One region of the Rhizobium sp. SVR5-9E genome, then DNA from elsewhere that is predicted to be linked to it. Evidence: predicted binding sites of a transcription regulator. Region 1 holds the regulator's gene; each other region holds the start of a gene.
What was found. Region 1 encodes LexA, which represses DNA repair genes until DNA is damaged. Its sites were predicted from a motif close to TGTTCNNNNTGTGTTCNG; they were not measured.
Positions count from the first base shown of each region.

Region 2: ACPYOJ_RS25805 (ImuA family protein) is a predicted target of LexA. The motif match lies at 1,993-2,010, and genes of this name have one in related genera.
Region 3: ACPYOJ_RS22545 (ImuA family protein) is a predicted target of LexA. The motif match lies at 2,696-2,713, and genes of this name have one in related genera.

Region 1 covers NZ_JBNDHS010000005.1:6,243-11,853, forward strand. Annotated here, with positions in the region: gene ACPYOJ_RS04430 (ComEC/Rec2 family competence protein) at 244-2,676, shown strand; gene lexA (transcriptional repressor LexA) at 2,657-3,373, opposite strand; gene ACPYOJ_RS04440 (VOC family protein) at 3,580-4,458, shown strand; gene kdsA (3-deoxy-8-phosphooctulonate synthase) at 4,455-5,297, shown strand; gene eno (phosphopyruvate hydratase) at 5,437-5,611, shown strand, end outside.
Region 2 covers NZ_JBNDHS010000075.1:7,702-13,312, forward strand. Annotated here, with positions in the region: partial or broken gene ACPYOJ_RS25800 (Na+/H+ antiporter) at 1-1,534, shown strand, start outside; gene ACPYOJ_RS25805 (ImuA family protein) at 2,072-2,824, shown strand; gene ACPYOJ_RS25810 (Y-family DNA polymerase) at 2,745-4,256, shown strand; gene ACPYOJ_RS25815 (error-prone DNA polymerase) at 4,253-5,611, shown strand, end outside.
Region 3 covers NZ_JBNDHS010000056.1:35,493-41,103, reverse strand. Annotated here, with positions in the region: partial or broken gene ACPYOJ_RS22555 (PHP domain-containing protein) at 1-275, opposite strand, end outside; gene ACPYOJ_RS22550 (Y-family DNA polymerase) at 272-1,717, opposite strand; gene ACPYOJ_RS22545 (ImuA family protein) at 1,728-2,675, opposite strand; gene ACPYOJ_RS22540 (metallopeptidase family protein) at 2,838-3,275, shown strand; gene ACPYOJ_RS22535 (DUF1737 domain-containing protein) at 3,278-3,484, opposite strand; gene ACPYOJ_RS22530 (HpcH/HpaI aldolase/citrate lyase family protein) at 3,489-4,388, opposite strand; gene ACPYOJ_RS22525 (hypothetical protein) at 4,502-4,732, shown strand; gene ACPYOJ_RS22520 (VOC family protein) at 4,862-5,281, shown strand; gene leuD (3-isopropylmalate dehydratase small subunit) at 5,418-5,611, shown strand, end outside.

The DNA.
Region 1 (5,611 bases):
GCGTCCTCAGCGATTGCTATATGATCGAGACGCTAATGCCAAGTTACCGTGACGTCATTTTGTGCATCGCAGTATCAACTTTTGGGCACTGCTGCGATGACAGAAATGCATAGCGGAAGCCGATGCTTGGCTCGGCTTTTTCAGGCTGCATGTGTTTGTCTTTTTTCCGTCATTTATTTATTGCTGAAACCCTCTCTAGACGGCATTCTGGTTGTATTTTAAGGCGCTGCCGGACTGGGGTACATGCCGGAGTTGAGAACGAGCGAAACGCACATCGGCTCGTCAGCAGGTGTTGCAGACAAGCTGCCGCGCGGACGTCTCCCCGCGCCGGTCGACGCTGCGCGATGGCACTTGCAGCGCACGCAAAACAATCGCCCGCGGCTAGCTGCCGTTCCCCAGATGCGCGTACATCTCCAGGCCTCTGTTCTGCGGATGGCGGGCGAGGAAACGGCGCATGGCGCACGGCTGCTGTTTGCGCCCGTCTTTCTGGGGCTGGGTGCGGCAATCTGGTTTGTCGCCGGCGGCGGCGTTTCAATGCGCTCCTCGGGCCTCTGCCTGTTTTTTATGCTTGCGGCGCTCGCCGTGACGAATCGCAACCGTGAGGTGCTGCGCGCTGTCCTGACGGCGCTTGCGCTCATCCTTTGCGGCATATTGGCCGCGCAATTCGAGACGCGGCGCGCGGCAACGCTGATGCTCGATTCCGCCGTGACCACGACGCTGACCGGCCGGGTCGAGCGGCGGGAAGGCGATGGCCGCGGCGGATGGCGTTACGTTCTATCTGTCCGGGCCACGGAGCAGCCGTTGTTGAAGCGGCCGCCGGCGCGGGTTACCGTCGTTGCACGAGGGCGGAAAGCCGAGTTCGAGACCGGCACCTGGCTGAAGGGCAGGGCGCGATTGACGCCCCCGGCCGGGCCAGCGCTCCCGGGCTTGAACGACTTTGCCGTCAAGACCTATTTTGACGGCATCGGCGCCAACGGCTTTTTCTATGGTGCGCCAGTGCCGGTGCCACCGGGGCAGGAGGACGCTCGAAATTTCGGCGAAAATTGGCTGGAATGGCTCTATCGCCTGCGCAGCAGTATTGGCGATCGCATAAGGTCGATCCTGCCCGGTGACACCGGTGCTTTTGCCGCCGCGCTGGTGACGGACGAGCGCCGGGCAATTTCCAGCGAGACGACAGAGGCACTCCGTCAGTCCGGTCTTGCCCATATCATCGCAATCTCCGGGCTCAACATGGCGCTGTCGGCGGGTATTTTCTTTGTCGGATTCCGTTCGATACTCAGCCTCTTTCCGGGTGTCGCTCAGGCCTATCCGACGAAAAAGATTGCGGCGGCGGGTGCTCTGGCGGCGGTGACGGCCTACTTCTTGATCTCAGGTTTTGCCGTTTCGGCCGAACGCGCCTTCATCATGATGGCAATCATGCTGGTTGCAGTCTTCTTCGACCGGCCCTCCATCAGCCTCCGCAATGTCGCGCTTTCGGCACTCCTCATCATCTCAATCTCGCCCTCCGAAATCATGGGTCCGAGCTTTCAGATGTCCTTTGCCGCCACTCTGGCGCTGGTCGCGGGATATGCGCTTTGGAAGGAGCGGCCGATGCGCGAAAGCCCTTTTTCAAAAATGCGATCGCTTCGGCTGTTGGTTTCCGTTTCCGGTTTTCTCGGCGGAATCCTGCTCACATCCGTCATCGGCGGCTTTTCGACAGCATTGTTCTCGATCGAGCATTTCCACCGGCTGACGGCCTACGGTCTGCCGGCCAACCTCGCGGCCATGCCGATCATTTCCTTCGTCATCATGCCTGCAGGCCTGCTTGCCATGCTGCTGATGCCCTTCGGGCTAGACGTGCTGCCGTGGAAGGTGGTGGGTTTCGGTCTCGATCTCGTAATCGCGGTTGCCAAGACGGTGTCGTCCTGGGGCGGCGACATCGGCGTGGGCAGGCTGCCCGGCTGGTATTTTCCGGCAGCGGTCGCCGGCTTCCTGCTGCTCACGCTGCTGCGCACCCGGCTTAGGCATATGGGAACAGCGATCATCGCCGGTTCAACGCTTGCCGTTGCGCTCATGCCCGGTAGAGCCGCGCCAGATGTCGTGATTGCCGAAGATGGAAGTCTTGTTGCAATCGTCAGGCAATCCGCTCTCGCCTCCAACCGCGAACGCCCGCCGGATTTCATTTTCGACCAGTGGAAACGAGCGCTGGTTATCGATGACCACCGGCCGCCAAAATTGCTTGATACCGCCTCGGCCCCGCCTTCGGCAAAAGACGGGGAGAGATTGAGGCTTTCTCCGACGCAACAGGAAGAAGCAAGAGATGCGATGCGGAACGCCGCTTCGGCAGGCCATTTCACCTGCGTCAAAAAAGCCTGGTGCACGGCAGAGCTCGAGAACGGCTCCATCCTCGCAGTGATCGAAAATGCGGCCTATTTCGGCCCGGCTTGCGACACAGCGGATATCGTCGTGACGCCGGTCAAGCTGCGGTCCGGCACCTGCCGATCCGGAGCAATGCTGTTTACCGGCGAAACCCTGAGGAAAACCGGCGCCGTCGAGTTACGCTTTGGAAACGGCGCCGCAGACGTCACAACCGCTTTCGAAACACTCGACCGCCCCTGGAGCCGGCACCGCGCCTATGATTGGCGCAGTGGCACATTTGCCGGGGATGCGTTGCCGGTTAGTGATAGCGGCGAATGAGGCCGACGAGCTTGCCTTGAACCTTGACGCGGTCCGGCCCGAAGATACGTGTCTCATATGCCGGGTTTGCGGCTTCAAGCGCGATCGAGGCTCCCTTGCGGCGGAACCGCTTGAGGGTCGCTTCCTCGTCATCGACCAGTGCGACAACGATGTCGCCGGGGTTTGCGGTATTTGAATTGCGGATAATGACCGTATCGCCGTCGAAGATGCCGGCGTCGATCATCGAATCGCCCTTGACCTCAAGTGCGTAGTGCTCGCCCGACCCCAGCATATCGGCGGGGACGGTGATGTCGTGGGTATTGTTCTGGATTGCCGAGATCGGCACGCCGGCCGCGATGCGGCCCATGACGGGAACGGAAACAGCACTGTTGTTGTCTTCGTTCGCCGGCTTCGGCGGGGCTGCTACCGGCTGCGGTTTGCCGAGGCTACCCTCGATGACGCTTGGCGAAAAGCCGCGGCGCGGCTGAATGCTCGGGCTGTAGGCCTCCGGAAGCTTGATCACCTCAAGTGCGCGAGCCCGGTTCGGTAGGCGACGAATGAAACCACGCTCCTCAAGCGCCGTAATCAGGCGGTGGATGCCGGATTTGGAGGCGAGATCCAGCGCATCCTTCATTTCGTCGAAGGATGGCGGGACGCCGGATTCTTTCATCCGCTCATGAATAAAGAGGAGAAGCTCCTGTTGTTTGCGCGTCAGCATCGAAGTTTAACCCCAGATTCGTGAAACAAAGCCAGAACAGACACTATATGTTCCATATGTGTTCCGCAAGTACCTAAATTTCGGTAAAACTTTTTCTGAAGTGCATTCATTTTGGGACTTTTTGTTTGCCGGGTCACCGCTTGCAGCTTGCATCGGGGGAACAGGCCGCGCAAATCTGGAGCACTGGAAAAATGGAGACGCGCCCGATGCCTCATCCACTGGATCACCTTGTCCTACCGGTCACGGACATCGACCTGGCGCGCGAGCGGCTGGGAAGGCTGGGATTTACCATTGCGCCAGAGGGCGGCCACCCGTTCGGAACGGAGAACGCTTGCATCTTCTTTGCCGACAAGACCTATCTCGAGCCGCTTGGTATCGAGAATGCGAAGAAATGTGAAACATCCGTGCGCGGGGGCAATGTTTTTGTGGCGCGCGACCAGGCTTTTCGCTTCCGGTGCGGCAATGACGGGTTTTCTGCGGTCGCTTTTAGCACAGAGGATGCGGACGCCGATCATTCTGCCTTCATGAATGCCAGGCAGAGCGGCGGCGACATGCTGGAGTTTTCGCGTCCGATCGAAATGCCGGATGGCTCGCAATCGACCGGCGCCTTCAAGCTCGCTTTTGCGGCCGATCTCAGGGCGCCGGATTTCTTTCTCTTTGCCTGCCAGCGCATCAATGCCTTTCCCGCCAACCATGACGCGCTGGAAAAACACGAAAATGGCGTAGCCGGTATTCGGGAGGTCGTGCTAAGCGCGCCGGAGCCAGAAGCGTTTGGCTCTTTCGTCCAACTGGCGGCGTCCGGGGCAAAGGTAGAGAGCACCAGTTTCGGCCTCGCAGTCACAACTCCCAACGTCAAAATCAGTCTGCTGTCTCAGGAGGGGATGGAAGCCTATTTCGATGTCGCACAGCCGTTGGCCGACAAGGGGCTCCGCGGCAGCGCCATCGTTTTCCGCACCCGAGATATTACCGTGACAGAGGCCCTTCTGGCTGCTAACGGGATGACCTATACACGCATCAGCAACAGAGTTCTGGTGAAGCCTGCGCCCGGCCAGGGTGCAATCTTCGCCTTTGAGGAGACCCCATGAGCAATACCAACTCCGAAGTCGCAGTCGGCGAAGGCGCCGGGCGCGTTGTGTTTTCCAACAGCGGCCGGCTGTCGCTGATTGCCGGTCCCTGCCAGATGGAAAGCCGCGAGCACGCCTTCATGGTCGCCGGCGTTTTGAGCGAACTCTGCAAGAAGCTCGGCATCGGCCTCGTTTACAAGTCGTCCTTCGACAAGGCGAACCGCACGTCGCTTTCCGCCCAGCGCGGCATCGGGCTTGAAACGTCGCTGGAAGTCTTCGCCGATCTGAAAAAGGAGTTCGGTTTTCCGGTGTTGACCGATGTCCATACGGAAGAGCAATGCGCGGAAGTCGCTACGGTGGTCGATATCCTGCAGATCCCTGCCTTCCTCAGCCGTCAGACGGACCTTCTGGTAGCCGCCGCCAAGACTGGCCGGGCAATCAACGTCAAGAAGGGCCAGTTCCTGGCGCCGTGGGATATGAAGAACGTCCTCGGCAAGCTGAATGCGACCGGCAATCCGAACATCCTGCTTTGCGAGCGCGGTGCCTCCTTCGGCTACAACACGCTGGTTTCCGACATGCGCTCACTGCCGATCATGGCGGCGATGGGCGCGCCGGTGATTTTCGACGCTACCCATTCGGTGCAGCAGCCGGGCGGGCAGGGTGGTTCGTCAGGCGGGCAGCGCGAATTCGTGGAAACGCTGGCGCGCGCCGCTGTCGCCGTCGGTGTTGCCGGCGTCTTCATCGAGACACATGAGAATCCCGACAACGCCCCGTCCGACGGCCCGAACATGGTCCATCTGAAGGACATGCCGCGGCTTCTCGAAAAGCTGCTGGCGTTCGACGCAATCGCGAAGAACTGACGTTCAAAAGTCTGACATGATCGTGTAATAGGCCACGTACGATCGCTGCAGCGGAGGACGCTCAAAGCGCCATTGTAATTTGCGCGTCTTCGATTAAGACGATTTCAAACGATTTAACCGCCACCGAGCAGGAGAAACCATGACTGCAATTACCGACATTATTGCCCGCGAGATTCTTGACAGCCGTGGCAATCCGACCGTTGAAGTCGATGTCTATCTCGAAGACGGCAGCATGGGCCGGGCGGCGGTGCCGTCGGGCGCTTCGACCGGCGCCCACGAAGCCGTTGAAGTTCGCGACGGCGGCAAGCGCTATC
Region 2 (5,611 bases), on a different contig from region 1:
ATCATCGCGCTCCACTATCTCGCCCATCGGCTGGGACTGCCGCCGTCGGTCGCACTGCTTGCGGGCGGTGCCGCGTTGGCCTTCGTCCCCGGGCTGCCAGCGATAACGGTGGATCCGGAGCTTGTGCTCGTGATCTTCCTGCCGCCGCTTCTGTTCGACGGGGCTTGGTCCATCGCCGTCGACAGGCTGAAGCGCCACATGTTCGGCATTGCCTCGCTGGCAGTTGGCGCCGTGCTCTTCACCACCATCGTCGTTGCTGTTGTCGCTCATCTGGTGATGCCTCCGTTGCCTTGGGCTGCCTGTGCGGCTCTGGGAGCCATCGTATCGCCGCCGGATGCGGTGTCCGCCCGAGCGGTCCTCGAGCGGGTTCGCCTGCCGCGACGTCTTCAGATCCTTTTGGAAGGCGAGAGCCTGCTGAATGACGCGAGCGGGTTGGTCCTTTTCCGCTTCGCCGTCGCAGCGGTAGCGACTGGCGCGTTCAGTACTGTCAGTGCAGTTGGGACGTTCCTTGTGCTTGCCGCCGGCGGGGCTGCGCTTGGCTCGTGCTTGGTTTCGCATGGGTCAAGCTCGTCCGGAGATTGCGCGACGACTACCTCATGATTGCTGCGACCACGTTGCTCTGCTGGATCGCCTACCTTTTGGGAGAGCAACTTCATGTGTCCGGTGTGATTGCTACCGTCACGGCGGGTCTGATCGCCTCGTGGCACCAGCATACCGTCATGTCGGCGGGGACGCGAATGCGTGGCACCTCATTCTGGACAGTGCTCGTCTTCCTGATGGAGGCGATGGTGTTCATCCTGATTGACCTATCGCTGCGCGATGTCGTTGAGCGCGGCGGCGGCTTCGGGGTGCTGGTCGAAACCATGGCGTTTCCGGCGCTTGTGATCCTTGTCGCCCTTGTTGCGGCTCGCTTCGTCTGGGTGTTCGGCTCCGATCTGGCGATCAGGTTCGCAAACAGGGTAGGACTCGCTCGATCCGTTCCGATGGGAAGTGGAGCGGCGACGGTGTTGAGCTGGGCGGGCGTCCGCGGTGTGGTCACCCTCGCGCTTGCCTTGAGCCTGCCCGAAGGGTTTCCCGGACGGGATTTCATCCTCGTCATGTCCTTTGCCGTGATCATGGGGACGGTGCTCGTACAGGGCACGACGCTTGGTGCGGTGATTTCCTGGGCTGGCTTGGGCGAGGCGGAAGCCGAGCGCGCACCAATGACGATGAGCCAGGCCGAGGCGGCAATGGCACAAGTCCAATTCACGAAGGTGAGAGATCTCGCTTACGACATCAAGGGGAACCTGATCCATCCCCAACTCCTGAAGAGATACGAGCATCGGGCGACGGCCATTGTGGATTACGCGGAGCGGACGGAGGATTTCATACCGATGCTTCACGCCATTTCGACGTCGTCTTAGAGGCGGTTGCCGTCGGCCGGACGGAACTCATCCGGCTGCATCGTTCGGGACTAATCGATGACGAAACCCTCCGCGAACTGGAGCGTGATCTGGATCTTGAAGAATTGAGTGCGATCTCCGCGAAGGCATAATCCGAAGTTACGATGTCTGCAGGCACGGAAACGTTGTGCCGCACCGATCCCCATCTACATCCACAAGAAGGTCACATACGACTGCTGGCATGCGCCCAAGCCGGGCGAATGTAACGCTTGCCCCGTGCTTCTTCACAAGTTCGGCGCGCGCATAGCTTCGAGCCCTTCCGCAGGCCCGACACTCAACTTCGATGATCGAGCGCGAACCTGATGAAGGGTCGAGGAGAGATCGAGAGGCTTTCTTGGCTTCCCGGGCGACGGTGGCTCCATGACGAAACGGCCGCGTCAATATTCGGGCAACACGGCAAAGGCAATCGTTCAAGGCCAAAAAATTTTTTCAATAAAGCCGGTCGCTTACGAGATTTGGCTACCTCGCTGATCCACCAAAACAATCTTCAGCAAACTAAAATTGTGGGACCATATTCCTATTTTAGGCCGCCTTGACTCTGCTGCCGGGAAGGAACATTACAGGAACATCCGCATTCAAGCGACATGATGTCGTCAGTCTCAACCCGATCTGAACAGGATTCGTGATCGATGTCCGCTGTCCGCGCACACGTCATAGCCGATCTCCGGGAACGCATCAGCTCCATAGAGGGCCAGGCGGCGAGGAAGGTCGGGTGTCTGGAGTTCGGCGTACCGGAGATCGACGGGGTGCTTCCAGGAGGCGGGCTTCGTCTGGGCGCTCTACATGAGTTCGCCGGAGGTGGCTCCGGTACGGTCGACGGGGCGGCTGCAGCCTTGTTCGCAGCATGGATCGCCGCGAGGACCAAGGGGCCGATCGTCTGGTGTCTGACGCGGCCGGATCTCTTCTTCCCGGCGCTGGCGCAGGTTGGTCTTCATCCCGACAGGGTGATCTTCGTGGAATCGGACAAGGAAGAGGACGCGCTGGCAAACATGGAAGAAGGACTTTCCTTTGGCAGCCTCGGTGCCGTCGTCGGGGAGATCGTCCGGCTGCCGATGACCGCTTCCCGCCGTCTGCAGCTTGCGGCCGAGCGGACAGGCACGATGGCCCTCACGGTCAGGCGGTGGCGGCGGCAGACCGAGGCGAACGACTTCGGGCAGCCGACGGCCTCGACCACGAGATGGCGAGTGAGCGTCCTGCCGTCCGAGGAGCTTCCGGTGCCGGGAATTGGTCGCCCGAGGTGGCTTTTGGAGTTGATGAGATCGCGTGCGGGCGAGTGTGCTGAGTTTGAAATTGGAGCCTGCGATGACAAGGGTCGTATCCATCTATCTGCCGGATCTGGCGACGGATCGAATACGTCGCGCCGATCCGTCTATTCCGGCTGATCAAGCAATAGCCGTGATCGCGAAGTCTGGTTCGAAGCGCTGGGTGTCCGCGGCGGATCCTGCCGCACGAAAGGCCGGCGTGCGCGTCGGGATGCAGGCGGCCAAGGCCCAGGCGCTATTCCGCGGCCTGATGATGGTGGAAGCGGATCCTGCGGCTGATGCTGCCGCACTCGAGAGGATTACACTCTGGGCGCTGACGCAGTATTCGCCCATCGTTGCCATGGACGCGCCCGACGGCATCGTGCTCGACACCGAAGGCGCCGACCATCTTCAGGGTGGCGAACTGCCCATGCTCACGAAGATCTCGAACCAGTTCTTCGCGAAGAAGCTCACGGCGAGAGTGGCCGTGGCAGATACGTGGGGCGCAGCTCATGCCTGCGCGCGAGCGATCAGCCGCGAGACCGTCATCGTGCCCTCAGGCGAAATCGTCCGGGCGGTCGAGAAGCTTCCGATCTCGCTTCTAAGGGTGCCTGAAAAGATCATCGGCGACCTGCGGACGCTGGGCTTCAAATCCATCGGCGAACTGGCCAACACACCACGCGCGCCGCTGACCCTCCGCTTCGGGCCCGAAGTGGGCCGCCGCCTCGATCAGATGTTCGGCCGCACGCCGGAACCAATCGATCCAATCAGAACGCCCGAGTTGATCGAGGTCTCGCGGGCGTTCGCAGAGCCGATCGGCGCCGCCGAGACCATCAACAAGTACGTCGGCCGGCTGATCGTTCAGCTCATCGACAGGCTCCAGAAGGAGGGCCTCGGTGTCCGCAGAGCAGATCTCATTGTCGAGAAGGTCGATGGCACCCGCCAGGCTGTTCGCGCAGGCACCGCAAAACCTGCCCGCGATGTCGCATGGCTCACCAAGCTCTTCCGTGACCAGACCGAGAAAATCGAGCCTGGCTTTGGCATCGAAAAGCTGACGCTCGTTGCGGTCATGTCCGAGCCGCTTGAGGATGTCCAGAAGTCGTCGTCGCTGGTCGAGGACGAAGTAACTGATGTGACGCCGCTGATCGACATCTACCGAAACCGCGGCCACCGCGTCTATCGCGCCGCCCCGGACGCCTCCGATGTTCCCGAGCGTTCCGTAGGTCGTATTGATGCCGCCTCGGAACCTGTGGAGACATCCTGGATCCACCAGTGGCGGCGGCCCGTCCGTCTGCTGGCGCGGCCGGAGCAGATTGATGTGATGGCTCTGATGCCGGACCATCCGCCCGTCTGGATCATGTGGCGTGGCAAGCGCCGAAAGGTGAAGTGTGCTGACGGTCCGGAGCGGATATTCGGGGAGTGGTGGCAGCGCAGCTCGGAATACGAAGCCGTCCGGGACTATTTCGTCATCGAGGACGATGCGGGCGAGCGGCTTTGGATATTCCGCTCCGGCAACGGTGTGGATCCGGAAACGGGATCGCATAGGTGGTTCATGCACGGGATCTTCGCATGAGATACGCGGAACTCCAGGTCACCACCCACTTCAGCTTTCTCCGGGGCGCATCGTCTGCCGGCGATCTGTTCCAGACTGCCAAGGAGCTTGGCGTAGATGCCGTCGGTGTCGTTGACAGGAATTCGCTAGCCGGGATCGTTCGTGCTCTCGAAGCGTCTCGGGCGACAGGTATCAAGCTCGTCGTCGGCTGTCGACTGGACCTTCAGGATGGCATGTCGGTTCTCGTCTATCCAACCGACCGCGCAGCATATTCCCGGCTGACCCGCCTGATCACCTTGGGAAAGTCGAGGGGCGGCAAGAACAACTGCATCCTGCACTGGGACGATGTCGTCTCCTATTCCGAGGGAATGATTGGCATCCTCGTGCCTGACCTCCCTGATGATGTCTGCGCGACGCAGCTTCGGAAGATGGCAGGCCTCTTTGGCGACCGTGCCTATGTCTCGCTGTGCCTGCGACGGCGGCCGAATGATCAGCTCCGGCTGCACGAGCTCTCCAACATGGCCATCCGCTTCAAGGTCAGAACCGTCGTCACCAATGACGTGCTCTTCCACGAACCTGGCAGGCGGCAGCTCCAGGACATCGTCACGTGTATCCGCAACAATACGACGATCGATGAAGTCGGCTTTGAGCGCGAACGGCACGCTGATCGCTACCTCAAGCCGCCGCATGAGATGGAGCGCCTGTTCCCGCGATACCCGGAAGCGTTGGCTCGGACGATGGAAATCGTCCATCGCTGCAGGTTCTCCTTGGAAGAGTTGACCTACCAGTATCCGGAAGAGGCGATCATCCCCGGCAAATCGGCACAGGAGTCGTTGAAACACTACGTCTGGGAATGCGTGCCGCAACGGTATCCGGAAGGTCTGCCGCCCGATGTCCTGAAGACCATCCGTCACGAGCTCGACCTCATCCAGAAGATGAAATATGCGCCTTACTTCCTGACCGTGTTCAGCATCGTCAAGTTCGCCCGCAGCCAGGGCATCCTGTGCCAGGGCAGGGGATCCGCGGCCAACAGTGCCGTCTGCTATGTCCTTGGCATAACGAGCATCGACCCGTCCACCAATGACCTCCTGTTCGAACGCTTCGTCTCGCAGGAGCGGGACGAGCCGCCCGATATCGACGTGGACTTCGAGCACGAGCGCCGGGAGGAGGTGATCCAGTGGATCTACAAAACCTACACCCGGGAGAAGGCAGCCCTGTGTGCGACGGTCACGCGGTACCGTGCACGCGGCGCGATCCGTGATGTCGGCAAGGCGCTCGGCCTTCCCGAGGACGTGATCAAGGCGCTGTCGTCGGGCATGTGGTCGTGGTCGGAGGAGGTCACGGATCGGAACGTCCGCGAACTGAACCTCAACCCT
Region 3 (5,611 bases), on a different contig from region 1:
AGACGGGCACCCGGCTGGAAAGGCACGGGGGTAAGTATGTCTTCCGCCTTCTCTTTCTCTTCCAGGCGCCCCGCCAGCTTCCTTTCATGCTTGTTGCGAAGAGCCTTCATCTGGGCATGGGCACGCACGACACCCGCCACGGAATTCCTGTCGGCGATCCCGATCCCGGAAAGGCCAAGGATGGCGGCTTGGGTCACGATCTCCTCAGGCTTGGAAGCACCTTCCAGAAAGGAAAAGTTCGTTTTTGCACCGATTTCGAAGAAGCCCATGCTCATGCGAAAACTCCATGCATGAACCATTGCGGCATGGCCGGCCCATAATGACCTTCGCGGTAGATCCAGAAGCGATAGCCTCTGTCATCCTCGACGCGAAAATAATCGCGGTCTGGGGCATCCGCGCCATCGATCCACCATTCCATGCCGATTCTCTCGGGTCCTTCGCTCCGGACAATACGATGCCGGATACGGCGCCAGTGAAAATTGGCCGGCGCACCGTCCGGAACTTCAATCGCGAAGGCCTCCATGAGCTCCGGCCGGCCGAGTAGCCGCAAGGGCCGTTCACTTCTTGCTGCAGGAAAACTGTTCTGCATTTTTTTTGCTGGCGACGAGAGAGTGTCGATTGCTGGAACGGCGAAGGTAGCCCGCTCCGGCACATGGCTTTCGCGCAGATCGAAGCTCGTCAGGCAATCCGCACCAAGCCGGGCCGAAACCCGATCGACGAAATTCGCCAGTGAAACATCCTTTTGCCGGTCACCATCGAAATCGCCCTGCAGCATCGCGAAATCCTCGTGGCGCTGCACATTTATCCGCAGGATTTCAAAACCATACCCCACATCGAGATCATCATGGATCGCCGTCAGCCTTTCGGAAAAAAGCGCTGCGATACGGTGAGGATCACGAAGCGGCTGTGATGCGCCAGCGGAAATCCGAAAGACGCGGCCATCGACCCTGAAAAGAACGAGCTCGAAAAGCCGGCCGCCTGCGCCCCGCGCTTCAAGGGAGGGTTTCAAGGACATGGCGACCTGTCCGGCCAAGGCAAGAATATCGTCTTCGGTGCCGATCGGCTCCGCGAGCCTGCGTTCGGCAGAAAGGCTTGCCACAGGCAGGCGAGGGGAAACCGGCTCCTCATCCAGCCCCAAGGCCTGATCGAGCCGCAACAGAACGCTGGCGCCAAAACGTCGGGTCAGCGGCGCCCGCGGCGCTTGCAGAAGATCGCCGACATATCGCAAGCCCAGTTTCTGCAGGGCCTCGACGACATTCTCGTCGAGGCGAAGCGATGCGACGGGGAGAGGGGCCAGAACATTTTCGGCCTCCTCCGACGCAATAACTCCGCCCTGGCCGTAGCGGCTGACGGCCCAGGAAAGTCCCGGCGACGACGATATGGCGCCGTAGACATCAAGTCCCATTTGATGAAGGCGCGACAATATTTCCTTGAGCATCGCCCGTTCACCCCCGAAAAGATGGGCGCAACCCGTGATATCGAGGAACAGGCCATCCTTGCCGTCAAGTGCCACCAGCGGGGTATAACGGTCGCACCAGTCGGCAATGCCTTCGAGCAGACGCTGGTCGGCTGCGGGATCCTCCTCCACGACATCGAGGATCGGATGGATCGCCCGTGCCTCGGCAACGCCCAAACCCTTCTTCAGTCCGATCTTTTCCGCCACTTCATCCAGCGCCGTCAGGCGCATGGCATTGTTGAGCCGTCCGGAGCAAACGATCGACGGCGCGTCAGGACGCCCGGCCGAACGCCAGGACAGACCCCATCTCTTGCGGGCTATCCGGTCGGTCGGAAGATGCGGGAAGTTGAGCGCCAGAATGCGCTGCGAGCTCGCCTGGAAAGCGAGAGTCGGCTGATTGGTGGATAGGGAAAAACCGGCGGTCATGAGGGTTCCACTCCAAAAGAAAAGAGAGGGGAGCCGGATTACGGCTCTTCTCCAGGGTGAGACGAAAGACCGGATTGCCGATGCTACCGCCCAGCATCGAGCCATCCGGCAGTGGCCGCGCCTGAGCTGGCACGGTTTCGGAAAGTAAACGGAAACAGGCGCTGCTCGCTTCCTCCTCGCCAGCTTGCCGCAATAGGAAAAGCGGGCGTCCCGAAGCCTTTGTCCTGAGATGCAGGCGCCGGCTCTCGGTCAGGCCGAAGGATTTTGGATTGCCGCGAACCTCCAGAATGGTTGCAGCAAAAACCCCGCTTTCGATGGCCGTTTCCGCAAGCCACAGAGCGTCTTCGAGCTTGCGCGGGCTCGCATAGAAAAAGCGCTCCGGCCGCAGGCCGAAATCCTTCAGGCCGACAGCATAAGGAACGCCCGCCTCCATTGCGGCTATTTTATCAGCAATCCAGAGGATGGGCCCGGGACCGCGCTCTTCCTCTTCGTCCTGCCGCTGCAATACTGCTGCAAGAGCAAATGCAAAGCCGCTGCTGGTCGCCGTATCGCGCAGCATCGGCGTTCGCACTTCCGTTAGTCCATCAAGCGGCAAGCCTCCATCCAATGCCTCGTCCAGCACCGGTATGCGGAAGGAGAAGCGTGGAGATCTTTTTGTTTTCTTCCTAAAACCGCCTTCGCCCAGCGCTTCCTGCTCGGCAGCGGCCAACCCCGGTACCGGCTTTCCCTCGAGCTTTGCAATGGTTTCGCGGAGCGCAAAAAGCCGCTCGCGCGCCACGGCTGTCTTCGCCATGACGTTCACTCCAATTGTCTTGTTCATGTTATGTTCTTATGGATTCCAGAGCTTCCGTGAAGAGTCAACAGGCAATTTCATGTGAATTTATTCCTGTCTTGATTTCACACTCGAAAATCCTTCGCAAAGGCTCTATATGGGCGCCAAAGGAAGGGAATTTTCATGGCCCGCATAGACCAGAGCGAGGATTGGCGGGACCGCCACGCCCCAACGCTCAGTACCTTCGAGTCCCTGGCGATGGAGGCCTACAGCCATCTGCCGGATGAGTTCCGGTCGCTGACCGGCAATCTGACGATTGAAATCGAGGATTTTCCCGACGACGACGTGTTCGAAGACATGGCGCTGGAAACGCCGTTCGATCTGTTAGGCCTTTTCGAGGGCAGGGGCATTTCCGAACGCTTCACCGTCGAAACCGGCGAGATGCCCAATCGCATCCGCCTCTACCGGCGTCCCATTCTGGATTATTGGGCGGAAAACGATGAAACGCTCGGTGACATCATCACCCACGTCCTCATCCATGAGATCGGCCATCATTTCGGGCTCAGCGACGAAGACATGGAGCGGGTCGAAGCCAGCGCCGAGGAAGCCGTCGACCGCTGAGCTTATTGCTCGGAAAGCTTCATGTCCGGATGATAATCCTTGCCTTCGACCTCTTTCACTATCGCCTGACCGGCAATCACCTGGCCCGTCTGGGCATTGAAGGTCAGTGAGGGAGAGCCGTGGAGAGACCAGCCCTTGTTGAGGGCATCGGTTACGCGATGGCAGAATGCGGCGTCGTCCTGGCCAGTCAGAACACGGTAGAGCTTCATGTTATCATTTCCGTTCAGCAATGAGGCGGGCTTTATGAACCAGACTTTCCGCCTGGACAAGATGCAACCGCTCGATCATCCGGCCGTTCAAATTGATGACGTTGAGGCCATCGGCTGAAGGATCGGCGAAAGCGGCGATAATCTCTTCCGCCTCACGGATCGCTGCCTCGTCGGGAGCGAAATGCCGGTTGGCTGCCTCGATCTGTGCCGGATGGATCAGCATCTTGCCGTCAAAGCCCATAGCACGCGCATGCGCGCACTCGGCGTCGAAGGCATCCATTTCCCTGAAATCATTGAAGACGCTGTCGATGGCGTCGAGACCATAGGCACGCGCGGCAAGGATCACCTGCATCAACCAAGGCACAAGATAGGTGCGGCCCGGCTGCGGCATAACGCCCGTCTCCTTCCGCAAGTCGTTCAGTCCGACGACGAAGCAGTCGAGCCGTGAGCCCGGCGTGCGTCCGAACTCGGCGGTGGCCGCAGCGTTCAGAATCCCGCGCGGCGTTTCGATCATCGCCCATATTCTGAGCGTTTCCGGCGCATCGGCATCGCTCAGCAGGTCGCTGACCGTCATGACATCCTGCGGCTCGTCGACCTTCGGCAAAAGCACCGCATCCGGCTCGAGCGCCAGAACCAGCTCCATATCGGCATGGCCGAAATTCGATGATAGCGGATTGATGCGGATGATTTTTTCTTTGTTTTCAAGGGGGCGCGCCGCGAAGAAGGCTTTCAGCCCTTCGCGCGCCTCTTCCTTCTTCTCCGGCGCCACCGAATCTTCCAGATCGAAAATAACAGCATCGCAATCGAGGCTATGGGTCTTTTCAAGTGCGCGGATATTGATCGCGGGGACGCTGAGCACAGAACGGTGCAGGCTGAACGAACGTGTGGGAAGATTTCGGCTCATCACAAATGTGTGCCAAGCTTTGTGAAGCCTGGCAAGACAACAAAATGCCATGCTTGACTTGCAGAGAGGCAGAAGAAGGACCACATCCCTTTCGAAGAAAGGTTCTAAGCTCAATGCAGAATATACGCTTCATCTTCGTCATGCTGGCAGGGTTCACTGTATTCGTGGCGCTTGCCGCTCTCACCTTTTCGGTGACGCTCGCCGTCGGTGGCATCCTGACGGTGCTCATGGCCGCCCGCGCGCTTTCGATGAAGATGAAGCCGGCCCCGGTCCGCGCCAAGGCCGAAGCAAAGCGCGAAATGCGCGTCTGGAACGACGGCCGCGGCACGATCATCGACCTCTGATCGCAACCGGCCATTCAGCCCTTCACAAAAAATTCTTTATGGAGCTGTCGGCTCCCGTTCTAATCCTACGTCCTTGAAGCGGTCGGCCATGATGCCGGACCTTTAAAAATCAGGAGACGGAGGAAGAACATGGATAGCAATGAAACTGCCCCCGCCAAGATGCCGCCGGTCAAGAACGGCCTGCTGCCCTATCTGACGGTCGACGGCGCGCTCAAGGCCGCGGAATTCTATAAGAAGGCATTCAACGCCGAAGAAGCCTATGTCGTGCCGGCCGACGAGAAGGGCCGGACGATGCATGTGCATCTCTATATCAACGGCAGCTCTCTCATGCTGTCTGATGCCTATCCCGAATACGGCCATCCCTTCAAAGGCCATGAAGGCTTCGCCATCCAGCTGGTCGTCGACGATATCGACTCCTGGTGGGAGCGCGCCGTCGCTGCCGGTGCCGAAGTCGTCATGCCGGTCGAACTGATGTTCTGGGGCGACCGCTACGGCCAGCTTCGCGATCCATTCGGTGTGCTCTGGGGGCTGAACGAAACGTCCAAGTAATGGAGCATGCACGATGGGCAGGCCGCGCGAAACGCCGCGTGGCCGCCATTTTAGAAAGATTCTCCTTCATTTCGGCGGGAAACTGGACTAGATGCTGATCAACGAAAGTAAATCCGCTGAATTTGGAGCCTAGGTCATGGATAAATTCGTGAAGCTCACCGGCGTCGCCGCGCCCCTGCCTGTCGTCAACATCGACACGGACATGATCATTCCGAAGGATTATCTGAAGACCATCAAGCGCACGGGCCTCGGCAAGGGTCTCTTCGCCGAAGCCCGCTACAACGAGGACGGTTCCGAAAACGCCGATTTCGTGCTGAACAAACCAGCTTA